One region of the Paenibacillus sp. AK002 genome, then DNA from elsewhere that is predicted to be linked to it. Evidence: riboswitches for the same ligand, from Rfam matches in the RefSeq annotation. Region 1 holds a riboswitch; each other region holds the start of a gene.

Region 1 (10,191 bases):
TACCGATTACAGATTGTTCAAAGGCAAAATCATGATTAGGGGTTGAATAGGGCAGCACTGCAAGTCTCCTTTCAAATTTCTGGGAGGAATTGAATGTACCCATATTATAAGTGGGGCGATTTCATTCATCAATCCTTTAAATTGATAGATCTAAGCAGAATTTCTTTTTTGTGTAAAATGTCAGTATCACCCATCCCATTCTCTGCTGATTGAAAGCATGAGCCCCCTATAGCATCGAATCATCCATTCAAGAATGGCAAGGAAGCGATGCGTTCCGCCACTCTTGAGGAGAAACCTGTTGCGTCCATGATTTAAAGTTTCTCAGCCTTTGAATGCTTGATCCAAAGATAGCTTGAGCTCATCCGTAATGGGGCCCATCGGCAGGCGCAGGGTGTCGGATGAGATAAGGCCTTGCTTGGCAAGCAGCCATTTTAGCGGAGCGGGATTGGATTCTGCGAACAACTGATGAATAACGGGAAGCAGCACTTCAAACTCCTTTTCGGAACGAGAATAATCCCCCTGGACAGCTAATTGATAGACACGAATAAAAGCCTCGGTATTCACATTGGCCGACGCCAAAATGCCCCCCGATGCACCATGACAAAGCATCTCATGAAAGCGGACATCGTCTCCGCATAGAACAGGCTTCGTATCGTATGGAGACAAGCTTCTCATAAGCTCTGTACTCGCAGTGCTGTCCTTCATTCCGATGACACCGGGGATCTCCATGATTCTTCGAATGGCATCGACCGGTAAGGAAATTCCGGTGCGCGAAGGAACTTCGTACAAAATAACCGGTATCCCCACCTCCGCGACGTTGCGGAAATGTTGTATAATGCCCTCAATCGAAGGGCGGCTGTAATACGGCGTGACCACCAATACCGCGTCTGCCCCGATATGTCCTGCCCATTCCGTCCGCTTCATGCTGGAGAACGTATCGTTGGTACCCGTACCAATAATGACCGGCAATTGCCGCCCATCCAGACCTTTTCGCGTTTCCTCCATCACCTGAACGACCTCTTCCCAAGTTACCGTCGGCGCCTCTCCGGTCGTGCCGTTGATGATCAATCCTTGAATGTCATGGGATAACAAATTCTCCAAATAACGATGATAAGACGGAACATCCAATGCGTATTCATATGAAAAGGGAGTGACCACCGGAACATAAATACCTCTCAAATCTTGCGGACTCAACATGATCTTTCCTCCATTTCATGAATTGTGGCTTTACTTTACCATGGGAATCGGGATCGGTGTTATCTATAATAATAGATAGTTATTATCAATATTATTGATGAGGAGAGAGCGATGGAACTGATCTATCTGCAAACCTTCAGGGAGGTTGCTGTTCGAAAGAGCTTTACTAAAGCTGCTGACGAATTGGGTTATGCACAATCCAGCGTTACCACCCAGATTCAGAAGCTGGAGAAGGAATACGGCGTCAAGCTGTTTGAACGGTATGGCAGAGGCCTGCGCCTGACGAAGTCAGGGGAGGAGCTGTTCAAGTATGCTATCCAAATGCTGGATCTGTTCCACCAGTCTAAGGAAAAGCTGACGAAACAAGGCGGGGGCGTCTTATCGATTGGAACGATCGATTCGCTTGCCGCATATTTTCTTCCATCCGTCCTTCATCGGCTAAGACAGGAGCATGAAGATCTTGCCATCCGCTTGCAAACGGATCGTGAAGATAGCATCGTCAGTAAGGTAAGAGAGGGTGAGTACGATCTCGGGCTTATTCTGGAGAACAAACCGGAAGACACTTCATTGAATTGGATCTCGATCCGGGAAGAGCCCCTCCATCTGATTGCCCATCCGGATCATCCGCTTCGCAGGTTGCCCGTCATCGAGCTGGAGCATCTGGCTAATTACGAATGGATTATGACCGAGGATACTTGCAATTACCGGATCATGTTGGAAAAAGTGCTGCGCGCCAGTGGAGCTCCCGTCCGTATTGGTTTGGAATTGGGCAACCCCGAGGCGATCAAAAGATATATCATGTCCGGTACCGGCATCTCACTATTGCCGAGAATGGTAGCAGAGGAGGAAATCAAGAGGGGAGAGCTGGCGATTCTTCCCTTTCAACACCCTGACATTCGACTGGACATCCAGATTGTCATTCATCCTAAGAAATGGCTGTCACACTCGCTTCAGGATATGATCGAAATGTTGAAATCTAAATCTTAAAGACGCAGGCTGATATTGCATTTAACGAAAAGATTCAGTATCATTTATGTAACAATGTATAGGTTTATGTGTGACTGGCGTAGCATGGGGAACCATGAGGGAGCACATGGATGACAACGGCCGTACGCCTGGGCAGAGGTAAGGGAGTTTATTTCCCTTACCTCTTTATTATTTTCTTGGGCTTCTATCGTCTCTGAAACTATGAAAAGGGGATAAAACAACGATGTTCAAAACGAAAAAAATATTGCTGCTGGGATCCGGAGAACTAGGGAAAGAAGTCGTAATTGAAGCACAACGATTGGGTGTCCAAACCGTAGCCGTCGATCGTTATGCCGATGCTCCTGCCATGCACGTTGCCGATCACAGCCATGTGATCGATATGCTGGACGGAGAGAAGCTGCGCGCTATTATTGAGTTGGAAAAGCCGGACCTGATCGTTCCGGAGATTGAAGCGCTGGCTACTTCGGAGCTGGTGAAGCTGGAGGATGAGGGGTATCGGGTGATTCCTACCGCCAGAGCCGCAAAGCTTACGATGGACCGTGAAGGGATCCGCCGGTTGGCATCAGAGGAGTTGGGACTGCCGACTGCGGACTATCGATTTGCCGATACCTATGAGGAATTCAAGCAGGCTGTCCTGGACATGGGTTTTCCGTGCGTGATCAAACCGCTGATGAGCTCCTCCGGCAAAGGTCAGAGCGTGTGCCGTTCTGAAGGGGATATCGAGTCCTGCTGGAACATCGCCATGGAAGGCGGCCGCGTGCAGAACGGAAGAGTGATCATTGAGGAATTCATTTCATTCCAGTCGGAAATCACGCTTCTGACCGTCCGCTCCGTAAATGGAACAAGCTTCTGTGCGCCGATCGGGCATATTCAGGAAAGCGGAGATTATATCGAATCGTGGCAGCCGCACGACATGTCTGAAGCGCAAATCGTGGAGGCTAAATTTATTGCGCGGAAGATTACCGACGAGCTTGGCGGATACGGCTTGTTCGGCGTTGAATTATTTTTGGCCGAGGATAAGGTGTACTTCAGCGAGGTATCCCCGCGTCCGCATGATACTGGGCTGGTTACGCTGGTCACGCAAAATCTATCCGAATTTGCGCTTCATGTCCGTGCCATTCTCGGGTTTCCGATACCAGAGATCGAATTGATCACGCCGGGAGCCAGCCGCCCGCTGAAAGCCGGCCGAGAGCTGGAAGACTACACGATTACAGGCGCCGAGCAAGCGCTGGCCGTTCCGAATACGCAGCTTCGCATGTTCGGCAAACCGGTAACCAAGGCCGGAAGACGAGTAGCAGTCGCGCTGTCAAGCGCCGGCGATGTCGAAGAAGCGCGGTCACGCGCGAAGCTGGCATTGGATAAGCTTGCCGTCGAAGAGGCATAAACATCGGAATTCCATAGGGATATCACATGTCATCATGTTGAAAAGGCCAACCGAAATGACCGGTTGGCCTTTTCGGTTATAGAAAAATCAAGGATCCAAATCGGGTACAAACTCTTCTGATCTCGAGTACTTGCTTTTAGTTTTGATTTCGGGAATAAATAGGGAGAAATTTATGTTCTTTCATGATAAGATACACAAGAATACAAACGACCCTCACCCATTATAATGTTTCCATTCGATGCGATAAGCGCTGCTTGGAGCATAATATTTCAAATAAACCTCTAGAGGAACGTTTATTGACGGCATAGGAGAATCTACATGAGAGACATGACGCAAGGAAGTCCGATCAAGCTGATTATCATGTTTACCATCCCGCTTTTGATCGGTAATATTTTTCAACAATTTTACAACATGGCAGACACCCTTATCGTGGGACGTACCATTGGCGTGAACGCACTTGCAGCCGTTGGCTCGACAGGCAGCATTTTGTTTTTTGTCATCGGCTTTGCCCAAGGCTTGACGGCTGGTTTGTCTATCATAACCGCACAGCGTTTTGGAGCTAAGGATATCGCAGGCGTCCGCAAAAGCGTGGGAACGAGCGTATGGATCAGTCTGGTGTTCACGGTATTCCTCACCATCGTGAGCGTTATATTTACGAGGCCCGTCCTCGTCATGATGAACACCCCTGCCGAGATTTTGGATGATGCGTATTCGTATTTGATCGTCATTAACTGGGGCGTCGGCGCTGCCGTTCTGTTCAATTTGCTGGCTAACCTGCTCCGTGCTCTCGGCGACAGCCGGACCCCGCTTCTCTTCCTGGTCGTTGCAAGCATTCTGAACATCGTGCTCGACCTCTTATTCATTCTTGCATTTAAGATGGGAGTAGCCGGAGCCGGACTTGCCACGGTTATATCGCAGCTGTTCTCTTGCCTGCTCTGTCTGATCTACATTCATAAGAAGGTCCCGCTCCTTCAATTCAAGAATGCCGACTGGTCCATCGATTGGAAATTTATACGCCAGCATATGTGGGTAGGTTTTCCGATGGGCTTCCAAGCCTCCATTATTGCAATCGGAGCCATCATTCTTCAGATCACGCTAAACGGTCTCGGGGCAACAGCCGTTGCGGCTTATACCGCGGCTCAGAAGATTGATATGCTCGCGACGCAGCCGATGAGTTCCTTCGGGATTACAATGGCGACTTTTGCTGCTCAGAACTTCGGAGCGAATCGCATAGATCGGATCAAGCTGGGGGTTAAGCAGTGTATTTGGCTCTCAGGATCATTCAGCATCGCCGTGGGCCTGCTGGTTATATTCGCGGGTCCTGCCGCCGTCAGCCTTTTTGTGGGTCAAGGCCAAGAGGAATTGCTGTCGCTCAGCAGGCTGTATTTCTTATCGAACGGCAGCACCTATCTGCTTCTGTCGCTGCTCTTCATCTACCGCTTCACGCTTCAGGGGCTTGGTCAGAGCTTAATTCCCACTGTGGCGGGCATCATGGAGCTGATCATGCGGGTACTGGCTGCTATCTTCCTGACCGCGCAGATCGGCTTCCTCGGTGCAAGCCTGGCAAATCCGCTGGCTTGGCTGGGCGCCGTCATCCCGCTCGGCATCGCTTACTATCTGAGCATCAAGAGGTTGAGCACGCCGGTAAAACCCGTCTCCGTACCCGTTCAGGCGTAAGGAATGCTGCACAATCGAATTCGGAACGAATCATGACTCCAGGAACAGGGAAACACTGTTTCGCTGGAGTCGTGCATTCGTTCTTTTTTTGTTACAAAAAACATAATGTGGAAGATTCCCAATTTGGGTGCGGCGAGGTAAGATCACTATAGATTCAGTTTGCAACCGAACAGGACAGAAACGGGAGGGGTCGCATTGTATAAAGTGCTGTTAGTGGATGATGAAGCCGATGTGAGAGAAGGCCTCGTTCAGGAAATCCAATGGGAAGCCTGCGGATTCGAGATCAAGGGGACGGCGGAGAACGGAAGAGAGGCCGTGGAGGCTGCGGAGCGGTTGGAGCCGGATGTCGTTATTACCGATATCAGTATGCCCTTTCAGGATGGACTGCAGCTGGCCTCATGGCTAAGGGAGCATCAGCCGCTGTGCAAAATCGTGATTTTGACCGGCTATGACGAATTTGATTACGCCCGCCAAGCGATTACGCTCAGCGTGGATGAGTATTTGCTCAAGCCGTTCTCTGCCGAAAGCTTCATGGAGTTATTAGGCAAGATCAAGGACAAAATCGATATGGAGGTGGCGGAGCGTGAGGACGTGCGCCAATTAAAGGAGCATTACCGGACAAGCCTGCCTTTGCTACGGGAATCGTTCCTGGTTTCGCTGTTAACCCGAAAACTGCCCCGCTCCATCATTGAGGAGAAAACTCGGAATTACGGCCTTCCGCTGAACGGCGCCTGTTATCTCGCCGCGGTGTTGGCTTTATATCCGGCGGCTGAGCATAAGGAGAGTGCTCCATCAAGCTCCCTGCGGCATTCCGGCGATATGGACTTGATGCTGCACGCTATGCTGAACATTGCGAAAGAGCTGATGGATCCCCTTTCTTTTGGAAGCGCATTCATATACCAGGATAGCATCGTGTTCTTGATTACGAATGACGGCTGCGAGGACGAGTCGTGGTTTGGCGACCTGCAGGTGGCACTGGACCGTTTGCTCAAAAGCATTCTTCACTATCTGAAGCTGCCGGTTACGATCGGCGTGGGTTCCAGGGTCCGGACTCTGTCCGATCTTAAGCACTCCTACCAGGATGCGCTGCTGGCGCTGGACTACCGGCTGATTCTCGGTGCAGAGAAAGTCATCTTCATCGATGACGTGGAGAGTCCGAGGCAGGAAGGGATCCGTCTGGACGAATTGCAGGAGCAAGCGCTGATCCGCAATCTTAAGCTCGGAACCGCGGAGGAATTAAGTGAATCGATTACGCACATATTCGATGAGCTGATCGGAGCATCCTGCACGATTCAAGAGGTTCAGATCTATCTCCTGGAAGTCGTAACGGCCATACTTCGAACGGCTAAAGAATCCGGGATCGAGCTTGAGGAGATGTTTGGAGCGGGGTATCAGCTGCATGCCGAGATCTTCAAGTTTTCCGGACTACAGGAGGCTAAAGCTTGGCTTCAGGATGTCAGTTTGGCCATCCGCAAGCAAATCTCCAACTCCAGGCAGCATGCCTATAAAGACATCGTGGAGAAAGCGCTGGAGTACACGCGGGAGCATTACGACGACCCGGATATATCGCTGCAGAAGCTGTGCATGCACCTGCATATCAGCACAGGCTATTTTAGCGGCGTATTCAAAAAAGAGCTCAAAATGACCTATGTGCAGTACTTAATGCAGCTGCGGATGGAAACGGCCAAGGAGCTTTTACGTTCCACCGACCTGAAGGCTTTCGAAATTGCGGAGCGCGTCGGGTTTGCCGATCCGAATTATTTCAGCTTCTGCTTCAAGAAGCAGGTCGGCGTTTCGCCTAAGGAATATCGGGCACAAGCGAGGGGGTAGGGCATCGGTGAAAATCACGTATACGAAGCGATACTCGATTCTACCGTTCGTACAACGATGGGTTAAGCGATTCCGAACGCACAGCATTCAATCCATCATCATGTGGTCCTTCTCGGCGTTCATTCTGCTCATTGTGATCGTGGTAGCCGTACTGCTCTTCAATAAATTCTCGCGATCGGCAGAGCAAAGCGTATTCCTGAATGCCCAGCAAATCGTGGACCAGGTTAGCTATAATCTCGAGGATTACGTGGACGGGATGGCGCAGCTGTATCGGGCGATCGAGGAAAATATGCTGGCAGACGGGCAGTGGGACGATGAGCAGGTGACAAAACAGCTCGATACGATCATGCGAAGCCGAGATGACATCGTCTCTATCGCTTTGTTTAATGATCAGGGCGACCTGCTGCGGAACCATCCGGCCATTCCGGTCAAGTCCAGCGCCAAGGTGACGGAACAGAGCTGGTTTCACTCGGCCATGAGAGTCTCCGACCATCTGAGCTTCTCGCTGCCCCATGTTCAGAATTTATATGACCACACGTTTGAATGGGTTGTCACGATGAGCAAAGGCATTACGGTCGTTCATGACGGGGAGCCGATGTACGTCATTCTGCTGGTGGATATCAACTTCAAGAAGATCGACGAGCTGAGCAGCCGCATCAGTCTAGGGAAGCGCGGGTATGCGTACATCATCGACGAAGGAGCGGGAAATATCGTGTACCATCCGCAGCAGCAATTAATCTACATGGGGCTTCGGAATGAGAGCGTTGAGCGTGCGCTGACCTCCTCGGAGAGCTACATCGATGAATCGGATGGGGTCAAGCGGCTCAATACGGTCAAATCGGTCGTCAACATTGGCTGGAAAATCGTTGGCGTATCCTATTTGGATGAGATCATGACCACAAGAGAAGAGGTCAACCGTTATTTGGTCCGGGTGGTTGCCATTGTCTTGGTGCTGGCCATTGCGGTATCCCTGATTCTTTCGGCCATGCTCACCCGGCCCATTCGCCGCATGGGCAGAACGATGAAAGCCGTGGAACGTGGCGATTTCGACGTGGAGCTCCCGTTGCAGGGGCCGCTTGAAGTAGTGCAGCTGTCCAGCCGTTTCAACCTGATGCTGAATAAGATCAGGCAGCTCATGAAACAGATTGTGAAGGAGCAGGAATCGAAGCGTAAATATGAGCTGGAAGCCTTGCAGGCCCAGATCAACCCTCATTTTTTGTACAACACCCTGAATTCGGTTGTTCGCATGGCAGGAATGAGCAAGAAGGAGGAGGTCATTACGATGATTACTTCCTTGTCGAAGCTGTTTCGTTTGAGCTTGAGCAAAGGGAAGACATCGATAAGCGTCCGGGAAGAGCTGGAGCACGCACGGCATTATTTGACCATACAACAGATGAGATATAAACAGAAATTCGATTTTGTAATCGAAGCGGACGAAGCCGCGCTATCCTGTTACACCCTCAAGCTGGTGCTTCAGCCTTTAATCGAGAATGCCATCGTGCACGGCATCGAGTATATGGTGGATCAGGGGCATATTCGCATAGGGGCAGCCGTAAAAGGCGAATTGTTGGAAATGACGGTTACGGATAACGGGGTTGGGATGACACCCCAGATGGTTGAAGGGATCTTGGACGCTAAAGAGACGCCTCATAACCCGGCTCCATTTATCAATACGGCCGGTTCAGGCGTGGCCGTTCGAAATGTTCATGACCGAATTCGTCTGTATTACGGCAAACGGTACGGGCTGGAATTCGAGAGCGAGCAGGAGGCGGGCACTACCGTTCGCATACGGATTCCGGTCATTCACGATATGGACGAGGAGGAACGCGAGCATGATTAAAACTTTTCGGCCGCTGCGGTTACCGATTGGACCTAGGGGCTGTTTCGCTGCACTTGTCGCAGTCCTGATCCTTTTAACATCGTGTTCATCCGATACGGACCCGGATGAGGAGCCCGAGCTTCAACATATTGCCCTTGTGGCCCCCGTACACGCCGAAGAGCAGGGGGATGCGATCCGTTTAGGCGCCGAGGCGGCCGCCAAGGAATACGGATTGGCGCTCGATTATGTTTTCCTGGAGCCTAGCGACGATGAGGATGAGCAGTTGCAGGCCGCTTTGAAGATGTTGGAGAAGGGTGTCTCCGCGATCTTGATCGACCCGGCATCGGAGGCAGTGCTGCAGGAATTAGGCGATAAGGCAGCTGCAGCGGGTACCCCCGTGATTGCATTGAATGATGAACGAATGACCACAGGCATCTTATCCGCGATCGCGATCAATAATGAAGCTGCCGGACGCAAGGCGGGCGAGCAGCTGGCCGACTTGCTTGAAGGTCGAGGTACAGTAGCCATCCTGCGTTCCGACAGGGAGGACCCCGACTTGATCGCCCGCGAAGAAGGAGCCAAACAGGCATGGTCAGATATCGGCGGAATTGAAATAGCGGGCGGCGCGGCTTGCGGCAAACGCGAGGATGCATGCTGGCAGGCCGCCAAACAGCTGCTGGATCAGGGCGCCGTCGACGGAATTCTGGCACTCGATATTCAGGCTTCCTTGGGAGCGGCTAAAGAAGTCGCAAGGCGGAAGGTCGAAGGGGAGATCAAGATTGTCACCTTCGGCAGCGATCTGGAACAGCTTCAGCTTCTTCAGGATGGCGTCCTTCATAAACTCGTGGTACAGAACGGCTTCAGCACGGGCTACTTGGGCGTAGAGCAGGCTGTGAAGGTAATGGACGGTTCGAGATATGATAAGCCGATCGTGCTTGAGACCAAGGTGATTGATGCCGACAATATGTTCTGGATGGATAATCAGAAGGTGCTGTTTCCATTTGTGAAGTAAGGAAGTCACGAAACAAAGGTAAAGTAATGAGAATTTTGCTAGAAATCAGGAGAATTTTGAATTCGAATATCAGAGTCATTCCGGCATAATGGCGGTAGTCAGTGAGATACGGCTTCCGAGTTCCGTAGCCAGCACTGAAATATCGAATGAATCAGGGAGGTCAACCCAAGTGAAGAAAAAATGGCTGTTTGTCCTAATGGCAGGCATGATGCTCGCCACTGCGGCATGCAACAACGGCGGGAGCAGTTCAACCGGCAGCGATAGCACGGGCGGCGACGTGGCAGG
Region 2 (10,191 bases), 2.4 Mb from region 1:
TCATGAACCGGCTGCTGAAGGCCGCGGGACATCACATCATCCACGTCCATGAAGATGCCGATTGAACGGTTTTAGCATGATTTCCCCCTTGTCCGCATATGGTGTACAAGACCATGGGACTTGGGGGAATGGGGATGTTGGAGGCGTCTGTCCAATCGGGACAGCTTGCGGCGATTCTGCTGATGGCGGTTGCACTCGGGCTAGACGCATTTTCGCTTGGTATCGGAGTCGGAATGAGAGGCGGCATGCGTTTAGGCCATATGCTGGGCATCAGCTTCATGATCGCGTTGTTTCACATGCTTATGCCGCTGGCCGGCTTGTTTGCCGGCCGCTATGTAGGCATGCTGCTGGGGCACGTCACAGGGTTTGCGGCAGGCGGGCTGCTCCTCCTGCTGGGCGGGCATATGCTGTATAATGCTTGGCGGGGCGGGGAAGGTCAGCGCATTCATCCTACCGCGTTCTTGGGCATGCTGTTGTTTTCGCTAAGCGTCAGCATCGACTCCTTCTCGGTAGGCGTTTCGCTCGGGATGTTCGTGGATGATGTGCTGCTGATCGTGATCTCCTTCGGCGTCGTGGGCGGTTTGCTGTCCATTCTCGGCCTGCTGCTCGGCCGTCAGGTGAGCAACAAGCTGGGAGAGTACGGCGAAATGCTGGGCGGACTGATTTTGATCATCTTTGGCGTGATGTTTATCTTTTGACGCAATATTTGTTACAATAATCCCAAAACAACCTACAACGGGGAGGTACGGGACCGTGAAAAATATATTGTTTGTCTGCACGGGGAATACCTGCCGCAGTCCGATGGCGGAAGGAATGCTGCGCAAGCTCGCCAAACAGCGGGGCATTCCGCTGGAAACGCAATCCGCCGGCGTCTCGGCCGTAGACGGCATGCCGGTATCCCGTCATGCGGAATCGATACTGCGGGACCAGGATATTCAAGATCGCTTGGTATCTAAGCCGCTGACCGCGAATCTGGTGGAATGGGCAGACCTGATTCTGACGCTGACCCAGTCGCATAAGCAGTATGCGATTCGGCAGTTCCCGCATGCCGCCGACAAGATGCACACGCTGAAGGAATTTGTGGAGGATGACCGGCGGGTGCTGGATGATCTGCGGGAGCAGGACAGCCTGTACGCAACGCTCGAGCTGGCCAGATCGCTGGGCCGCGATGTCAGCGACCGCGACCGGGAGCGTCTGATCGAGCTGCGCCAGCGAATTCCGAGCTTCGATATCTCCGATCCCTTCGGCGGCTCGCGGGAGGAATACGAGGCGACGGCGGCGGAGATTCGGACGGCGCTCTTCCGTCTGTTGGACAAGCTGGAAGCGGATCAGCATAAATAGGATCGGCTTCGACGGAAGCGAAGAGTAAATCTGGATCCAGGCTCAATCTGGCTAAAAAAGCCGCTTGCCTTTCGCAGGGTATTGCTTTAAGATGAAGGTGAAAAACATGAATCCGATGTAACTGGCGACGAAGTGGATGAAACCACGATGGAGCATCGGAATATACGGCCGGTCGCCTGGGCAAAGAGCATTTGGAGCACAATACGTGCGCCGACTGCTCTTTTTTCGTCTTTTGCGTGGAGTTTGGGTTATAATGAAACAAGCTAAAACGCAAAAGCGAACATTCGAGGGGGTTTTTCATAGATGAAAATTGCATTGGGTACCGATCATGCCGGCATTCGTCTGAAAGAGGAGATCGTGGAGGTCATTCGGGGTCTTGGACACGAGGTGGAGGATCTTGGCTGCGGCTGTTCCGATTCCGTGGATTATCCCGATTACGCGCTTCCGGTGTGCGAGAAGGTGGTCTCGGGTGAAGCGGATCGGGGCATTCTGATCTGCGGAACGGGAATCGGCATGAGCATTGCCGCCAACAAGGTGCCGGGCATCCGCTGCGCGCTGACGCATGATGTGTTTTCGGCCAAAGCCACGCGTGAGCATAATGACAGCAACGTGATTGCGCTGGGCGAGCGCGTCGTCGGTCCCGGGCTTGCTGCCGAGATCGTCAGCGCATGGCTGACAACGGATTTCAGCCAGGGCGAACGCCATGTCGGCCGCGTGAACAAGATCAAGGCCATCGAGGAGCGTTACCTGAAGAGCGAATCGCGATAGGTCAACGCGTAAAGCTGCTGCGGTTATTGCGTATGGAATGAAGCATCTTCTGTGAAAAAAATCATCGGGAGGACTGTGACATGACGGATATCTCCAAGGTTTCCTTGAGCGAACAGACGGCGCGGATCGTCCGCGAACTGGCCGAAGCTTCAGCCTTAGGACCGGGCAAGGTGCTGGTCATCGGAGCCAGCACCAGTGAAGTGGTCGGACGCCGGATCGGCACAGGCGGCGCTCTTGAAACGGCGCAGCAGCTTCTTCAGGGCATTGCCGAGGTTCAAGCGGAATTCGGCTTCGCTGTAGCCTATCAATGCTGTGAGCATTTGAACCGGGCGCTTGTCATGGAGCGGGGACTGCTCGAAGAGCTGCGCCTGACGGAAGTGGCGGCTGTACCGATTCCAGGGGCGGGAGGCTCCATGGCCTCGGCGGCGTATCGGAGTATGAAGGAGCCCTGCCTTGCGGAATCCATTGAGGCCCATGCGGGTGTCGATATCGGCGAGACGCTGATCGGCATGCATTTGCGGAGAGTGGCGGTTCCGTTCAGGCCGAGCGAGCGTTATATCGGCGATGCGCGCGTAACGGCGGCTTACACCCGGCCGAAGCTGATCGGCGGAGAACGCGCCGTGTACAGACTCGAGCAGCGGGATGATTTCACGCTGTGCGATTGATTCGAATGAGAGCCCGCTTTAGTCATTAGGTAAACTTGTAGTCTTGACTTGGCAAGAGAAAATAACGATTGATTATGGGAGGATATGAACATGATGGAACATTTGCGGAAGAATGACCCGGCTGTATTGGAAGCGATGGATTTGGAACTGAAGCGTCAACGCAGCAACATTGAGCTGATTGCCTCCGAGAACATCGTCAGCGAAGCGGTTATGGAAGCCATGGGGACGGTGCTGACGAATAAATATGCGGAAGGCTACCCTGGCAAGCGTTATTACGGCGGCTGTGAGCGTGTGGATATCGTGGAGGATATCGCCCGTGACCGCGCGAAGGAATTGTTCGGTGCCGAGCATGCCAACGTTCAGCCGCACTCCGGCGCCCAAGCGAACATGGCGGTGTATTTGGCTGCGCTCAAGCCTGGAGATACCGTGCTCGGCATGAACCTGGCCCACGGCGGCCATTTGACTCACGGAAGCCCGGTTAACGCGTCAGGCCTTCTGTACAATTTCGTTGCGTACGGCGTGCAGGAAGATACGTTCCTTATCGATTACGACGAAGTCCGCAAAGCGGCTTTCAAACACCGTCCTCGTCTGATCGTGGCGGGTGCAAGTGCATATCCTCGCATCATTGATTTCGAGAAGCTTGCTGCCATCGCGAACGACGTAGGCGCATTGTTCATGGTCGATATGGCTCATATTGCCGGTCTCGTTGCCGCGGGTCTTCACCCGAATCCGGTTCCGCATGCCCATTTCGTAACCACCACGACGCACAAGACCCTTCGCGGCCCTCGCGGCGGCATGATTCTGTGCAAGAATGCATGGGCGCAGGCGATCGACAAAGCGGTATTCCCAGGCTCCCAGGGCGGACCGCTCATGCATGTCATTGCTTCCAAAGCCGTGGCACTTGGCGAAGCATTGGATCCATCCTTCAAGACGTATGCAGAGAACGTCGTGAAGAACGCGAAAGTGCTGGCTGACACCCTGATCGAGGAAGGACTGAACATCGTTTCCGGCGGAACCGATAACCATCTGATGCTGGTCGATACCCGCAATCTGGACATCACCGGCAAAGACGCAGAGAAGGTGCTGGATTCCATTGGAATTACCGTCAACAAGAACGCCATCCCGTTTGATCCGACGAGCCCGTTCGTCACGAGCGGTATCCGTATCGGTACGCCGGCGGTAACCTCCCGCGGCATGGATGAGCAGGCGATGGTGAAAATCGCGAAGATTATTGCCATGACCCTGAAGCAGCCTAAAGACGAGGCGACGCTGGAAAAAGCGGGCCGTTTGGTGGCTGAGCTTACGGATCAGTATCCTCTTTATGCCGAAATGAAATATTAATCACAGTTTCGTCAGCATAAGAGGCCTATGATAAGAGGACCCCACCTGAAGGTGGGGTCCTCTTTTAGGAGCTGTCACATTCTGGCCAGATTGCTAATGCTCGCATGCTCCCGGTCGGGTCGCTTCGCGGTGAGGATCAATATAGGCGAAAATGGAAAACCTAGGTGCAGGGCTGACGAAGATCCGGTTATAAGGTCAAAACTCACGGAAATAAACATGACTCGTGCAGGTGTCAATTGACTAGAGGGAATGATATAATAGACAGGATTTATGGAGCTCACAAGTATTTACGCCCATATTGAAATAACATTTGCATTCAAACCGGAGGGACCAGACATGGGAAAATTGGTGATTTGTGATCACCCGTTGATTCAACACAAACTTACATTTATACGCGATATGCGGACTAACACAAAAGACTTTCGCGAATTGGTAGACGAAGTCGCGACTTTGATGGCTTATGAAATTACGCGGGAGGTTCCTCTTGAATCGATATCTGTTCAAACGCCGGTAGCCGAAACCCAAGGGAAAGTCATTTCCGGCCGGATGCTCGGCCTCGTGCCGATCCTGCGTGCGGGTCTTGGCATGCTGGACGGCGTGGTCAAGCTGCTTCCCGCTGCCAAGGTAGGGCATGTCGGATTGTTCCGCGACCCCGAAACGCTTCAGCCCGTGGAGTATTATACGAAGCTTCCAACCGACGTGACGGAGCGGGAATTGATCGTCATCGATCCGATGCTGGCAACGGGCGGATCGGCCATCGCTGCGATCGACGTGCTGAAGAAGCGCGGCTGCACCCAGATCAAGATGATGAATCTCGTGGCTGCGCCGGAAGGCGTAAAGGCCGTGCATGACGTCCATCCGGACGTGGATATTTACGTTGCTGCTCTGGATGAAGGGCTCAACGACCACGGCTACATCGTACCGGGCCTGGGTGATGCAGGAGATCGGCTGTACGGCACGAAATAAGAGCCGAGCCAGTCATTCGTACGACTTGAATTGAAAAAACAAGCATGCAAAGAGGGGTAATTTCAAACATGTCAAAAGTGAAAGTGATGACGATATTTGGGGTCCGCCCCGAAGCGATCAAGATGGCGCCGCTTATTCTGGAACTTCAGCGCCATCCGGAGCATATCGAATCGGTGGTTTGTGTAACTGCGCAGCATCGGCAAATGCTGGATCAGGTGCTTGACGTGTTCAAGATTGTTCCGGACTATGACTTGGACGTGATGAAAGACCGTCAAACGCTGAACGAGATCACCGTACGCGTTCTGGAGGGGCTTGAGCCTGTCCTGCGCGAGGCCAAGCCGGATATCGTGCTGGTGCACGGCGACACGCTGACAACGTTCCTGGCCAGCTATGCGGCCTTCCTACAGCAAATTCAGGTCGGCCATGTAGAGGCGGGTCTTCGCACATGGAACAAGCTGAATCCTTATCCTGAAGAAATGAACCGTCAGTTGACCGGCGTGCTGGCCGATCTGCACTTTGCGCCGACGGACTGGTCTGCCCAGAATCTCCGCAAGGAGAACAAGCCGGAATCCCGTATTTACGTGACGGGCAACACCGCCACGGACGTGTTCCAGTATACGGTGCGGGAAGGATATACCCATCCGGTTCTGGATTGGGCACAGGGCAAGCGCCTGATCCTGATGACGGCGCACCGCCGCGAATCCCAAGGGGAGCCGCACCGTCAGATTTTTGAAGCGGTGAAGCGCATTGCCGACGAGTTCGAGGATATCGCCATCGTCTACCCTGTGCATCCGAGCCCTGCCGTCAAAGAGCCGGCTCACCGCATTTTGGGGAACCACCCGCGCATCAAGCTGATTGAACCGCTGGATGTCGTGGATATGAACAATATTTACACCCGTACGCATTTCATCATTACGGATTCGGGCGGCATGCAAGAGGAGGCTCCTTCCTTCGGCGTGCCGACGCTGGTGCTTCGGGACACGACGGAACGTCCGGAGGGCATTGAGGCCGGAACCCTGGAGCTGGTAGGCACCCAGGAAGAGAATGTGTACGAACGCATTAAGGCTCTGCTGACCGATCAGGAGCTTTATGACAAGATGAGCAAAGCCGCTAATCCTTACGGAGATGGACAGGCTTCCCAGCGAATTGTCAATGCGATTTTGCACCATTTTGGCATCCGGAAAGAGCGTCCTGAGGAATTTCACAGAATGTTCACAAAGGCATAGTTTACCGTATTCTGATTGGCAAGGGGACAGCATACAGTTGAACTGTACGGTTACCGCGGCGTTTTGCGCAATTTAGACTGCTCAAAACGCCGATTTTACACGGGAAATCCATCAAATCGATTCATTGACAAACTCTTGCTATATTCAGTAAAATGAGTTGGGATTAGAGGTTCATATGAAAAATCCGAAAAGTCAAGATAACCCTTGGTTGATAGCGCTATACATTAGCGGGGCGGGCGGTTTGCTTGCCGCTTACATTCTCATCGGTTTTTTTACCGGGCGATGGCTCATGAATCAATTGGACGGGCCCAGAGTGTGGCTTGCCATTGGTACGCTTTCGGGGCTCTTTGTAGGGATTTTGAATATCGCTCTTCTCATTAAAAAGTTTTTGGGGGCGCAGGCGTGAATGATTTGACTTCCATTGTGAACGCTGTATTTAGAGTATCGCTACTCTTATTGTCTGCCTTGTTTCTCGGATGGGCTCTCTATCCGGAATTCCGCCCGATTATTATGGGGTTGATCATGGGCATGGCGGCGGGCTTGTTTAATGTACGCTTCCTCTCCATGAAAGTGCAGCAGCTGGCGCAATTGGCTGTCGATCCGGAACCGAAAAAGTACAACTTCGGCTTCATTACGAGATTGTGCATCGGGCTTCTGATTGTGATCTTCGCCGTAAAACTCGAACAGGTATCCCTCGGCGGTGCAATCGCCGGTCTGTTCATACCCCAATTGTTGACCATTCCTGTCAGCATTGTGTTCAGTTTGAGAAACAATCATTGATCAGCGCTAACTTGGAAAGGGGTGAAAACAATTATATGCATGATTCACCGATTATCAAACTTGGCGGATTGAATATTGACCTATCGGCGGTCATAATGCTTCTTGTCACCTGTGTGGTGGTGTTCGTATTATGCCGGCTGGCGGTACGTAATCTATCTGTCGAAAACCCTTCCAAACTGCAAAACTTCATGGAATGGGTAGTGGAATTTGTGCAAGGCGTCGTAGCGAGTGCGATGGATCTGAAGAAAGGGAAAGCTTACATATCGTTGGGGCTTACTCTGATCCTGTTCATCTTTGTAGCCAACTTGCTAGGCTTGCCGTTCTCAATTATCACCGACTTGCCGGAGAACTTCACAGTCTTTGGTCAGCCAATCCTGGCTACACTCGGACTTGAACATGGCCACTATGCTCACGTATTGTGGTGGAAGTCGCCAACAGCGGACATTTCCGTTACGGCCGGTCTTGCGATCGTTGTATTCGTGCTCATGAACTACCTGGGCCTGAAGCTGAATCGCAAGCATTACCTGAAGCATTACATCGAACCGTTCCCGATCTTCCTGCCGCTCAATATCATTGAGAACCTGGCAAAACCTATCGCTCTGGCAATCCGGCTTTACGCCAACATTTTTGCCGGCGAGGTACTGATCACGGTGATTCTGAAAACCGGCTTCTGGGGCATTCCGTTCATGGCCGCATGGCAAGGTTTCAGTATCTTCATTGGTGCATTGCAGGCGTTTATCTTTACGATTTTGACAATGGTATACATCTCGCAAACGACGATTCACGAAGAGCATTGATCAACTCGGACGAATCCGCCGTAACAGCGGTGTTTTTCGAAAGAGATATTTTCTATAGTTTCACCAAATTTCAATTTTGAAACAATTTTAAGGAGGATATTTAACAATGGAATTTTTGGCAGCAGCTATTGCAGTAGGTCTGGGCGCCCTTGGCGCAGGTTTGGGTAACGGTATGATCGTAAGCAGAACAGTTGAGTCTATCGCTCGTCAACCAGAAGCACGTGGTCAATTGCAAACAACGATGTTTATCGGTGTTGGTATCGTAGAGGTTATTCCTTTGGCAGCTACTGTAATCGCGTTCTTGATCATGTTCTCTTAATAACAATACAACGGTTTGGCGGGGAGGGCCGATGCCATCCGCGCCTTCGTTTTGTTAGGCACCGCACTTCGTGTTGATGGAAAGGAGTGACCTCAATGACAATTCTTTGGGAAAATATGGTAATCACTATTATCGCGTTTGTTATTCTTTACCTCTTGCTTCAAAAGTTTGCGTTCAGCAAATTGTTCGGCATCATGGAGCAGCGTCGTGAGCTGGTCATGAGCCAGATGAACGAAGCGGCACAGACCCGCCAGCAGGCGACTGCATATGTAGAAGAGCAGAAGAAGGCACTGGAGCAAGCGCGTCAAGATGCTCACGAAATCATCGAGCGTTCCAGACAAACTAGCAACAAACAAGCAGAGCAAATTATGGAACAAGCTAAGGAAGAGGCAATTCGCCTGAAATCCGAAGCTGTTCGTGATATCGAGAATGAGAAGAAGAAAGCGGTCGAAGAGCTTCGCAGCGAAATCGGCAGCGTTTCCGTGAAGATCGCGACCAAGCTGATCGAACGTGAAGTCAAGAATGACCAAGCTCAAGAAGAACTGGTGGATCAATACCTTAAAGAGGTAGGAGGCAGACCATGAGCCAAAATACGGTAGCAGCCAAGCGGTATGCGCGGGCGCTGTTCGAAGTGGCGGCTCAGCAGCAGAAGGGTCTGGAAGTGGAAGAGGAATTGCGGGCTGTCGTGCATGCCATTGAAGGCGATGCCGACATCCAGAAATTCATCGCCACGCCGAATGTTCCCCAGTCCGTGAAAATGAACGTAATCAGCAAGGCGTTGGCAGGGAAGGTATCGCAGCCTGTATTGAACACGATCGAATTGCTTCTCGACAGAGGGCGTGCAGAGATGTTCGCAGAACTGCTGAACAGCTATGTGAAGATACAAGGTGCGAGCTTGGGATTGGCAGACGCCACTGTGTACTCCACCTACCCGCTTAGCGATCAGGAAAAAGAACAGGTTGCTTCGGAATTCGGACAGTTAGCACATCAGAAGATCCGCGTGACCAATGTTGTGGACGAAAGTTTGCTCGGCGGCCTGAAAGTTGTCATTGGCGACAAGCTGTATGACGGAAGCATTGCCGGGAAGCTGGAACGTCTCGAAAAGTCTTTTAATAGACGAGCATAGTAGATAGGGGTGAAAACGTTGAGTATCAGACCTGAAGAAATCAGTACTTTAATCAAAAGTCAAATTGAAGAATATAAATCCGATATCACTGTCTCTGAAGTAGGTACGGTAATTCAAGTAAGTGACGGTATTGCTCGCGTGTACGGCCTGGAGAACGCGATGTCCGGGGAACTTTTGGAGTTCCAAAACGGCGTGTTCGGTCTGGCGCTGAACCTTGAGGAGAGCAATGTCGGTGTCGTTATCCTGGGACCTTACTCCGAAATCAAGGAAGGCGATCAGGTAAAGCGTACAGGACGTATCATGGAGGTTCCTGTAGGGGAAGCTCTGCTTGGACGCGTCGTGAATCCGCTGGGTCAGCCGCTTGACGGCAAAGGCCCGATCGAAGCGACTGCATTCCGTCCGGTTGAGAGCAGTGCACCAGGCGTTATCGACCGTAAATCCGTTCATGAGCCGATGCAAACCGGTATTAAAGCAATCGACGCGATGGTACCTATCGGCCGCGGTCAGCGCGAGCTGATCATCGGTGACCGCCAAACAGGTAAAACCACCGTTGCCATCGATACAATCCTGAACCAAAAGGGCAGCGGCGTTAAATGTATTTATGTAGCCATCGGGCAAAAGCAGTCCACTGTAGCACAGGTTGTTGAAACTCTTCGCCGTCATGGCGCGCTGGAGTACACGATCGTTGTTACGGCTTCGGCTTCCGAGCCGGCTCCGCTGCAGTACATCGCTCCATACGCAGGCTGCGCAATGGGCGAGTACTTCATGTACAAAGGCGAGCATGCACTCATCATCTATGATGACTTGTCGAAGCAAGCTGCAGCATACCGTGAATTGTCCTTGCTCCTCCGTCGTCCTCCGG
Region 3 (10,191 bases), 170 kb from region 1:
CGGTTTCCTGAATAACCTGTTCAATCTTGCGGCGTGTCGCATGACTGACGGATCCTCCGTTCAAGAAACGGGAGACCGTGCTTTTGGCAACTCCGGCTTTGTGGGCAATATCGGCGATCGTGTTCTTCATGCCAAGATCTCCGGAACCGTTAGCAGCGCTGCGTCGAACGGATCATTCTCTGCAGTTCCCTGTTGTCCCGCACAACAGGCCATGATTCGTATAAACATGAATCTCTCCCCTTCGTATTTCGCTTATTCCTAACTATACCATGACGTCCAGGGGTCCGTGAAATGCGGGTTCCAAGCCTATAGGCAGAGGCCTATCTCTTCCACGTCACAGACTTTTGCATGGTCACGCAGCGATTTGAAGGGGATAATTCACGGGCGCACCCTTAATTCACATATAAATGGTCAAGTGCATTCCCCTAGGCTTGGACGGTTCGCTCGGCCGATTCGACGGTATGCTTCAACAATGTCGCTATCGTCACGGGGCCAACGCCCGCCGGTACCGGCGTGATTGCGGATGCCGCCTTGGCGCAGGCTTCGTAATCGCAGTCCCCGATATTTCCTTTATTGTAACCGGCGTCCAACACGACGGCACCCGGCTTGATCCAGTCCCCTTGAATGAAATTAGGCTTGCCTACGGCCGCAACCACAATGTCCGCTTGGGACACAATCTCCCCAAGGTTCTTCGTTCTCGAATGGCAGATCGTAACCGTGGCGTTGCGATTGAGCAGCATCATCGATACCGGCTTGCCCAAAATCGGACTGCGTCCGACCACCACCGCATGCTTCCCTTCGATCGGCAGGCTGTAATAGTCCATAATCGCGATAATCGCCGCCGGCGTACATGAAGGGTAATCGGCGAAACCAAACGCATTTTGCGAGAACCCGAGCGTGGTTACTCCATCCACGTCTTTTTTCATGTCGATGGCATCAAAAGCCTCCCGCTCATCGATATGATGCGGTACCGGGTGCTGAAGCAGAATACCGTGGACGTTCGGATCCTCGTTCAGTGCTTGAATCGCGGCGATCAGCTCCTCCGTCGTTGTCGATGTCTCCAGCACTACTTTCTTGGATATGATGCCAAGCCGCTCGCACGCATTTCCCTTCATCCGCACATAGGTTGCCGAGGCAGGATCATCGCCAACCAGAATCGTTGCCAGACAAGGGGTTACCCCTTGCTGTTTCAATTCCTGTACCTTCACCGCCAGCTTTGCCTTGATATCATCGGATACTTTTTTTCCATCCAAAATTACGGGTTCCTTACTCATGCTAATCCGCTCCTTCGCCATTGTATTAAAAAACATAAAGAGGCAAGGCGACTCGAACGTCTCCTTACCTCTTGCCCAGGCGTACGGCATATGATCCCATGTGCTCCCTCTTGGTAACCCAAGCTACGCCAGTAACACACGGATAACTTTTTTTAATATATCACGACTTTGGACTTCGCGCCACCGGCTATGCGGCCGCCCTTTAATCGTAAAGTTTTTGATTTATTGTCTGAAATCACGTATGTTGCCGATGGTACAAGCATAGAATGTCCTAAGAACAATTCGCTCCAGGAGGCCTTGATGAGATATCCGGCGATCTTCAAAATGCTGCCCTTTATACTGCCGCTTGTATTCGTGATTCCGGTCTTGACGATATGGCTGCAGAGGGACTTAAACCCCATATCCAGCCAAGACCTACAGCAGGTTAAAACCGTCTTTACGGGCATCTTCCTTGAGGCACTTCCTTTTATTCTGCTTGGAGTGCTGCTGTCGTCCCTTCTGCAGCTGTTCGTACAAGAGCAATGGGTGCGGCGTCTCACGCCGAAGAATCCGGTGGTCGGCGTCCTGGGCGCTTCCATGCTCGGCATCCTGTTTCCCATCTGCGAATGCGGGATGATCCCGGTCGTTCGCAGGTTGATGCTGAAAGGTATGCCCGCCTATATCGCCGTCACCTTTATCCTCAGCGGTCCTATTCTGAATCCCATTGTATTCGCATCAACGATCATGGCCTTCCGTTCGCATCCCGAAGTGACGATCGGACGAATGGGACTGGCTTTTGCAGTCGCGGTGACGACGGGTTTGCTCGTCTATGTTTTTTCAAGAAGCAGCCCCCTGAAGCGTTCCTTTCAAGAGTTCGCCGAACAGGGCTCCAGCAAGGGGGAACGTTTGTTGCATGAGCATCCCAAAACCTGGAGAAGCATGTTTGTCCACGCCGGAGACGAGCTGATCGAGATGTGCAAATATTTAGTCCTGGGCGCTTTCCTCACGGCCTGCATCCAATCCTTCATTCCGAGGGAGGAGCTGCTGGCTCTGGGGAACGGTCCTGCCGCCTCCTATCTGTTCATGATGGGCTTTGCCTTCATCCTGTCCCTTTGCTCAACATCGGACGCCTTCGTGGCATCGGCATTCACGCACACCTTTACCGTCGGCCCGCTGGTTTCCTTCCTGGTCCTCGGACCGATGCTGGATTTCAAAAGCCTGCTCATGCTGTCGGCTACCTTCAAGACCAAATTCGTGATCGGCTTAAGCCTGCTGGTGATTACCCTTGTCTTTATCGGCTCTGTAGCCGTCGACGCGCTATTCGGCGGTTAGGCGTAGTAAACAAACTGGAGTGGCAATACACAAAAACGGATGGAATAACGCTACCTTCAGGCTGTTATGCCTTCGGATATCCACTTGAGATTGGAGGTGTTCGGGACGTGAAGCCCAGTTTGAGCCTGCGAAGCCACTATATACTGCGGTCGCTGCTAATCGCAGCTCTTGCCGCCTATATCATGCATCTAAACGCATCAAATTCGCTGGACTATTACTTGGCTCCCCATATGCAGACCCTGCTTCTGCTCTGTCCCGTGCCGCTGTTGTTCATAGCTTTCGGCATGCTGTGGCACGCCCTTGCGGGAGCTTCCGGCGAGGTGTGCGATTGCGAGCACCCCCTGCCCAGCGGACTGATCAAAAACATATCGGTTTACGGGTTATTCACGGTGCCGCTGCTGTTCGGCCTGCTCCTGCCGGACCAAGCCCTCGGCAGCGATATGGCGGCCAAAAAAGGCATGATCTACACCTATCCGAACCCCGATGTTCGCCGTAAAACCGAGGAGCGGAATGCTCCCGCCGTTTCGGGCATGGAGAAGCATGGAACGAATGATGACCAGACGGCAGCGGAGGACATCGCGCTGAACGAGCGTTTTGTTCCCAAAGACATCTACAGCGTGGAGTTCGCGGAGCTGGCCAAGCGCTTATATACCTTACCCGTCATCCGAGTGGAGCCGGACATTTTCTCGGAGACCGTAGGGGCCATGGATATTTACAAACAGCATTTTCAAGGGAAGGCCATCACCGTCCAAGGATTTGTTTTCCGCGATGGACATATGAACGAAGACACCTTCGCCGTCAGCCGCTTCCTCGTAATGTGCTGCACGGCAGACGCCGTCCCGTTCGGGGTCATGGTGCGCGCCGCGAATGCTTCGTCGTTCGCGAATGACGCGTGGGTTCAGATCGATGGCACGATCCAGGTCACCACCGTGGACGGTAAGGAATCGCTGCAGATTCAAGCGGAACGGATTCAGCCGATCGAACAGCCGTCATCCCCTTACATTTTTACGAATCCGGACTCTGTCGCAGAGTTTGATGAACTGTATTCGAATGATATCGAGACCAAGGAGGAGATCAACAATGAACAAGATACCCGTCGTGCTGATTAGCGGTTTTTTGGGGAGCGGCAAAACCACGCTGCTGCTCAGGCTGCTGGCGTATGCCGCCAAACGGCAATGGAGGACCGCCGTCCTGATGAATGAGATGGGCGAACAGGACGTGGATGGCGATATCCTATCCGGTGAAATGCCTGATCTTCCGATCGAGAAGCTGCTTGACGGCTGCATCTGCTGCACCAAACGAGACGAGCTGGGGCAAGCCCTGAAAAGCCTGTTAGATCGGAAGCCTGATCTCGTCTTCATCGAGACGACCGGAGTGGCGAATCCTGAACAGATTCTTGAGGATTTGCAGGATCCGTCACTGGTGGATCGAATATCGATCCGGGGTAAAATCGCCTTGGCCGACTGCAGCAAATTTCTCGAGTACAACAGCTTCTTTGCATCCAGTCGCGAACTGGTCCGCACCCTTCGGGGACAAATCAGCTTCGCGGACCGGATCATCCTGAACAAGGCGGGAGAATGCGAAGAGAAACAGATCAATAAAGTCATTACCTCCATTAGAAAAATAAATACGACGGCAAGCCTGTCCGTAACCGACTACAGCCGTTTGGATGAGCATGAAATGTTTGCGGCCCTTCAGCTAGAGCCAACGGAGAATCATAGTCATTCATCTCATTCTTCGAACCGGCAAAGGAGTCCTGCGGATCGCCTGCAAGGCAGCGCTTCGACCAGCGAAGAAGATCGGAGCAAGCTGGGGCGCCGCGACCATGAAGGAGCTTTCATTCATCATGAGCATCGTCATGGTCACGGAGAGGAGGCCGGGCATGGCAGCCATTCCTATACCGGCCTGGATACCTTGACTCTATCGGCTCCAGCCCCTTTCCCGCTTGAGATCAGCCTCATCGAAACCTTTCTCGCCACACGCGGCTCCGGCCTGCTACGGGCCAAAGGATATATTCAGCTCTCCACGGGTCCCTCCCTGGTTCAGTGGGCAGGTTCACAGCTTGCCATCGAGCCCAGCACGCTGAAGCTGCAGCGCGGCTATCTTACGTTAATCGGCCATCGCCTGGATAAAACGCGCATTGTCCAGGAGTGGGAGGACTTGCTCAGCGGCGTGGTGCAGTGACAGTTGAATGTATGCAGCGATATGAAAAAAGAAAAGGAGATCCCCAGGGATCTCCTTTTTTTCGGTTCGCTTATGATTAGTCCCTGGGATAATTCACTTCCATAATATCCATAAAAGGAACCTTCGTAATGACGCCGTTCTGTTTCATATGCACCTTCCCTGTGCGGGAGTCCATCAGATCGATTTGTCCGCGGACCGCCTCTTCCCATCCCCAGACCGTCAGTACGATGACCGATTCCTCCTGATAAGCTTCCGTTAGCTGATTTCCGAGCTCTTCCAGTACAAACTCATCCCTAGTGGGTCGCTTTGGAACTTTTGCTTTTGCCATAATCGTGTCCTCCTGATTTATGTTGTTCATGCGTCAGCATTACATTCTCAATGAAAACGAATCTTTCATCCATTCTATGAATTGGGAATCTACTACCTATTATACATCAAATGCGATTCAGAATTCTTGGGCTCTCCCAGGATTCAGATTATTTAAGGACCTCTGGAATCGATTCGCTTTTTTATACAAAAGACTTGATTTTCAGAAAATAAACATATATGATTGACCCATCAACCATTGACGAGTCAATGAATTGAAGGAGGTCTTTATCATCTCTACATGCCATACACAAGACCTGCTGTACTTGCTCATGCATCTGAATAAGCACATTGCGACTCGGTTTGAACGATGTGCCGGTGTTAGTCCCAATCGGCTGGAACTCCTCTGCAAACTGACCGGCGGCGAAATTAGCCAGTCGGATCTCCAGAAGGCAGTGTCTATCGATCCGGCTGCGGTGACCCGTCATGTTCAACAGCTGGAAGCGGAAGGATTGCTTCTGCGGACGAGATGCGAGAATGACAACCGGATTACGTTGGTTCAGCTAACTGATGTGGGCAAAAGTAAAGTAGCAGCGTTTAAGGCGGAGAAAGATCGATTTATGGAGGAACTGCAGGCAGACCTCACGGAATCAGAACGACTTGCGCTTGTTCATGCTTTGCAGAAGCTGAACAGCCAGATTCAACGGATGAAACATCCAAGTAAGACCGATTAACTTATAGAGATTAAAGGAGAGAATATCATGTCTGTAACGACCCTAAACAATGATTATAAAGAAATTATTACTTCCCGCCGCTCTGTGCGGGTATACGACCCATCGGTCAAAATCAGCCGTGAAGAGATGACTGAAATTTTGGAAGAAGCGACTTTGGCCCCGTCATCCGTTAATCTTCAGCCTTGGAGATTTCTTGTCGTTGATAGCCCGGAAGGAAAAGCGACGCTTGAAGAGCTTGCACCAGGGAACAAAACACAAGTTTCAACTTCTTCGGCAGTCATTGCGGTATTTGGAGATATGAATGCATTCGACAATGCGAATGAAATTATGGGCACTGCTGTGGAACGCGGTTATCTGCCGCAAGAGATAAAAGATCAGCTGATGGCGAACTATACCGATCTGTTCGGACGTATTCCGGCACAGGCTTTCCGCGAAATGATCCTTATCGATAGCGGCTTGGTTTCCATGCAGCTTATGCTTGCTGCCCGTGCCCGTGGATATGACACGAACCCTATCGGCGGATACGACAAATCCCGAATTGCAGAAGCATTTGGTATGGAGAAGGAACGTTATGTGCCGGTCATGCTCATCTCGGTAGGTAAAGCTGCCAAAGAAGCGCGTTTGACGACTCGTCTCCCTATTGATCGTATTGCAGAGTGGAAGTGAGGCATAGCGATGATTATTATTCATGCAGAAATGAAAGTAAACGGCGAACGCGAGGCAGAATTTCTGAAATCCGTAAAAGAGCTTATTGAAGCATCCCGTGCGGAACAAGGGAATGAATCTTATAAGCTGCTCAAAGATACGGAGCAGGATAACACGTATCTCATGGTTGAACAGTGGAAAGACCAGGAAGCTGTGGGGCTCCACAATGCGAGCAGCCATTTTCAGGCGTTTGTGGCTAAAGCCCCAAATTACCTGACAGCTCCGCTAAACGTGCAAGCCTATGCAGGCCAACTGATCAACAAATAATGAAACAGACTACCATCCGTATGAAGAAGCCAGCTCGTCTAGACGAGTTGGCTTCTTTAATACTATTACCCACACTCCATACAGATTAGCAGCATTACAGCGATAGCTCTTCGATGGCCATCCATGGCAGCGGATTGTGAAACGTTGACCAGTCCAGCTGCATTTCCCGGTCGGTCAACAAACACTCGTCCAGCTCCCGCTCGATTTGTTCCTGTTCCATCCCAATCCCGATCATGACGAGCTCGGTCATCCGATCTCCCCAGACGTTATCCCATTTCGTTCGCACATCCGGCTCACTTCGTAACAGCTCCTGCTGCTCCTGCTCGGTTAAAGCCGCGACCCAGTATCCTGCAGGCCCGAACTGAATCGAAGGCCCGGCCTGGCTTACACTTGCCGCAACATCCTCGCGCACGGCCAGCCAAGCGATCCCTTTCGCACGTACGACTTCTTCCGGCCAATAACTCATGAATGCCGCCAGCCGCTCCGGATGGAACGGTCTTCTTCTCCGATAGACAAAAGAGCTGATGCCGTATTCATCCGTTTCCGGCACATGCTCCTCCTTCTGAAGCTCCTGAATCCAGCCGGGGGACTGACTGGCTTTATCAAAATCGAATAAGCCGGTATTCAGAATTTCCGCAGGTGCCACTTGTCCCTTCACGGTGCGGATGAGTTTGGCGCTTGGCTGAAGTTTTCGCAGTATGCCCTCTACCTTGGCCAATTCGTCCTCGCTTACCAGATCGCATTTGTTCAGCAGCAGCACATCGCAAGTCTCTATCTGGTCGATTAACAAATCCACCACTTCCCGCGTATCCTCTTCGCCCATCGCTTCCTTCCGATCAAGCAGGCTTTGCCCCGAAGAGAAATCCTTCCAGAATCGGTTCGCGTCCACCACCGTTACCATGCAATCCAGCCGGGCGAGATCGGACAGCTGTACGCCGGACACCTCATCCGGGTAAACAAAGGTCTGCGCAACGGGCACGGGCTCGCTGATTCCCGTCGATTCGATCAGTATGTAATCAAAACGCTTCTCTTGAGCCAGCTTCTGAACTTCCTGCACCAAATCTTCCCGGAGCGTGCAGCAGATGCAGCCATTGGACATTTCGACCAGCTTCTCATCCGTTCGGGACAGGCTTCCTTCCCCTCTCACCAAATCCGCATCGATGTTCACTTCGCTCATGTCGTTCACGATGACCGCTACCTTCAATCCTTCGCGATTATGAAGCACATGATTCAGCACCGTCGTTTTGCCTGAGCCGAGGTAGCCGCTAAGGACAGTAACCGGAATTCTACTGTTGTTATTCATCTAATGAACTTCCTCCATTCCTTAATCGTAATAATTACGATTTATACGGTATGATGATATATCTCCTCCATTCAATTGTCAATCCTTCACGCTTAAAAACATTTCTTCAAGCAAAAAAATCTCCGGCAATCAATTTCATAATATTCCTTTACAGGAATATTCTCATGATGGTATATTATATTTAGGCATTGGTTAATCTTTACAAATAAGGAGGATAAGTTATGAGCCAAGAAGTCATTTCGTTCATTGAAAACCTGAGTTTGCCTTGGCAAGCAGAAGTCGGCAAAAAGCTTCGACTCATGGTCCATGAAGCCATTCCGGAGGTAGAAGAACGAATTCAGTACAAAAAACCGCATTTTCTCAAAAACGGACACTATGCAGCCGTGATTTCGCCATCCAAAGATGCAATCGCCTTTATGATCATGAACACAACCAACCTAGAAGTCCCTCCAACATTCGATGGTCCACCCGAACGGAAATGGCTCAAAATTCGAAAAGACGATACTCCTGACTATGAACAGCTATCCGAATTATTAGTTCAAGCATCAAGTTCGTTGTAATAACCAGATCGGGGGTAAGGTCCCATGAAACAGACAACGTTGCACGCGCTAGCCGAACCTAACCGATTACAGATGGTCGAACTGTTACGAGAAGGTCCTTTAACCGTCAATCAGATTGCTGAACGTCTTCAAATCCGGCAACCTCAGACTTCCAAACATTTAAAAATATTGCATGAAGCTGGACTGGTAAAAGTCCAAGCGGAGGCTAATCGACGAATTTATAAACTACGCCCTGAACCGCTTCAAGAAATGGACGAATGGTTGGACTCGTTCCGCAGCATTTGGGAAAAGCGCTTAGATCAACTTGAGGATTATTTGGAAAAAATACAAAAGAAAAGGTAGCTGCCGCTACCCTTCTTCTTAGGAGGAATTCAAATGACCGAGCAAAGCAAACCAGGCTTACTTCTGTCACGTGTTTTCAATGCCCCCCGGGAACTGGTTTTTAAAGTTTGGACCGACCCTGAACACTTCGGCAAATGGTGGGGGCCTCAAGGGTTTTCTTTGGACGTTATCAAAATGGATGTACGTTCCGGAGGCATGTTTCTAGGCTGTCAGAAGTCTCCGGACGGCAGTCAAGCCATGTGGGGTAAATTTGTATATCAGGAAGTTATCGTACCTGGGAAGCTGGTATTCGTTCAATCATTCTCAGATGAGGAAGGGAACACGATACGCGCACCTTTTAACGCAAACTGGCCGCTTGAAATTATGAATATCATCACATTTGAAGAAATCGACGGAAAAACTACGCTTACCATGCAGGGAGGCCCCGTAAACGCGACTGCGGAAGAACTGGCAGCGTTTGATGAAATGGCTCCAATGGTGAAACAAGGATTTGGCGGTACTTTTGATCAACTCGCTGAACACCTTGAAAGCCAGCAATAATTACATCGATTAAGGAAGCTCAAGCGAGCCGAGGCGAACCTGTTGGTTCGCCTTTTTTTAAGTCTTCAGAATGCAGCATCATTACGCTCGAAAACCCCCCTTAAATTTTAAGGAGGGTTTTTCCTACTTGCATTCGCATGCAGGTTCGAGAAAAATTACAGCTTTTGGGCGACTGCTTGTTCCGATGCCTGTACATCGTCTTTATTCTCAGGCAACTCGCCGTCTTTCCAGATGACTTGTTCGCCGTAATCCTTTCCCCAATCGTACATCAATTTCAAAATCGGCATCAAACTTTCCCCGTAGGGCGTAAGCGAATATTCCACCCGAGGGGGAACCTCAGGGTAAACCACGCGGTGGACCAGCTGGTCCTCCTCCAATTCACGAAGCTGATTGGTCAGCATTTTTTGCGTGATGTGGGGAATCATTCGGTTCAGTTCACCGAAGCGTTTCACGCCCTCCAAACCGAGATGCCAGAGGATGATCAGTTTCCATTTGCCGCCGATGACCGCCAGGGTTAACTCCTTATGGCAGTTTATTTCCTTCAGATTAATTCGCTGCTTGACCTCGTTTGCCATAATGCATCACCCCTTCTTCCCTATAGTATACAACGGTTGCGGGGATATCATCAAAGCGGCAAACTTATCATCACCGTTTCTTCTTATTCC

What was found. Region 1 has a riboswitch for ZMP and ZTP ahead of purT (phosphoribosylglycinamide formyltransferase 2). Riboswitches for the same ligand answer to the same signal wherever they lie in the genome.
Region 2: linked by a shared signal. The riboswitch ahead of rpiB (ribose 5-phosphate isomerase B) and the one ahead of purT (phosphoribosylglycinamide formyltransferase 2) in region 1 are both predicted to bind ZMP and ZTP.
Region 3: linked by a shared signal. The riboswitch ahead of M1D70_RS18875 (bifunctional 5,10-methylenetetrahydrofolate dehydrogenase/5,10-methenyltetrahydrofolate cyclohydrolase) and the one ahead of purT (phosphoribosylglycinamide formyltransferase 2) in region 1 are both predicted to bind ZMP and ZTP.

Annotation. Positions count from the first base shown of each region.
Region 1 covers NZ_CP096377.1:4,121,031-4,131,221, reverse strand. The annotation lists gene M1D70_RS18100 (ATP-binding protein) at 1-58, opposite strand, end outside; gene dapA (4-hydroxy-tetrahydrodipicolinate synthase) at 322-1,197, opposite strand; gene M1D70_RS18090 (LysR family transcriptional regulator) at 1,309-2,184, shown strand; ZMP/ZTP riboswitch at 2,245-2,325, shown strand; gene purT (phosphoribosylglycinamide formyltransferase 2) at 2,408-3,568, shown strand; gene M1D70_RS18080 (MATE family efflux transporter) at 3,887-5,245, shown strand; gene M1D70_RS18075 (response regulator) at 5,441-7,075, shown strand; gene M1D70_RS18070 (cache domain-containing sensor histidine kinase) at 7,083-8,915, shown strand; gene M1D70_RS18065 (substrate-binding domain-containing protein) at 8,908-9,906, shown strand; gene M1D70_RS18060 (galactose ABC transporter substrate-binding protein) at 10,103-10,191, shown strand, end outside.
Region 2 covers NZ_CP096377.1:6,475,619-6,485,809, reverse strand. The annotation lists gene M1D70_RS29330 (L-threonylcarbamoyladenylate synthase) at 1-65, shown strand, start outside; gene M1D70_RS29325 (manganese efflux pump MntP) at 135-698, shown strand; gene M1D70_RS29320 (low molecular weight protein arginine phosphatase) at 754-1,341, shown strand; ZMP/ZTP riboswitch at 1,449-1,530, shown strand; gene rpiB (ribose 5-phosphate isomerase B) at 1,645-2,109, shown strand; gene M1D70_RS29310 (TIGR01440 family protein) at 2,190-2,774, shown strand; gene M1D70_RS29305 (serine hydroxymethyltransferase) at 2,865-4,115, shown strand; gene upp (uracil phosphoribosyltransferase) at 4,452-5,081, shown strand; gene wecB (non-hydrolyzing UDP-N-acetylglucosamine 2-epimerase) at 5,150-6,307, shown strand; gene M1D70_RS29290 (AtpZ/AtpI family protein) at 6,483-6,713, shown strand; gene M1D70_RS29285 (ATP synthase subunit I) at 6,710-7,087, shown strand; gene atpB (F0F1 ATP synthase subunit A) at 7,123-7,884, shown strand; gene atpE (F0F1 ATP synthase subunit C) at 7,991-8,203, shown strand; gene atpF (F0F1 ATP synthase subunit B) at 8,299-8,787, shown strand; gene M1D70_RS29265 (F0F1 ATP synthase subunit delta) at 8,784-9,329, shown strand; gene atpA (F0F1 ATP synthase subunit alpha) at 9,348-10,191, shown strand, end outside.
Region 3 covers NZ_CP096377.1:4,287,435-4,297,625, forward strand. The annotation lists gene M1D70_RS18870 (LacI family DNA-binding transcriptional regulator) at 1-130, opposite strand, end outside; gene M1D70_RS18875 (bifunctional 5,10-methylenetetrahydrofolate dehydrogenase/5,10-methenyltetrahydrofolate cyclohydrolase) at 426-1,274, opposite strand; ZMP/ZTP riboswitch at 1,341-1,420, opposite strand; gene M1D70_RS18880 (permease) at 1,575-2,585, shown strand; gene M1D70_RS18885 (TIGR03943 family putative permease subunit) at 2,693-3,694, shown strand; gene M1D70_RS18890 (CobW family GTP-binding protein) at 3,666-4,769, shown strand; gene M1D70_RS18895 (YolD-like family protein) at 4,846-5,097, opposite strand; gene M1D70_RS18900 (MarR family winged helix-turn-helix transcriptional regulator) at 5,351-5,809, shown strand; gene M1D70_RS18905 (nitroreductase family protein) at 5,837-6,475, shown strand; gene M1D70_RS18910 (putative quinol monooxygenase) at 6,485-6,781, shown strand; gene M1D70_RS18915 (GTP-binding protein) at 6,876-8,084, opposite strand; gene M1D70_RS18920 (DUF1801 domain-containing protein) at 8,306-8,644, shown strand; gene M1D70_RS18925 (ArsR/SmtB family transcription factor) at 8,669-8,986, shown strand; gene M1D70_RS18930 (SRPBCC family protein) at 9,020-9,526, shown strand; gene M1D70_RS18935 (winged helix-turn-helix transcriptional regulator) at 9,682-10,101, opposite strand; gene hxlB (6-phospho-3-hexuloisomerase) at 10,185-10,191, opposite strand, start outside.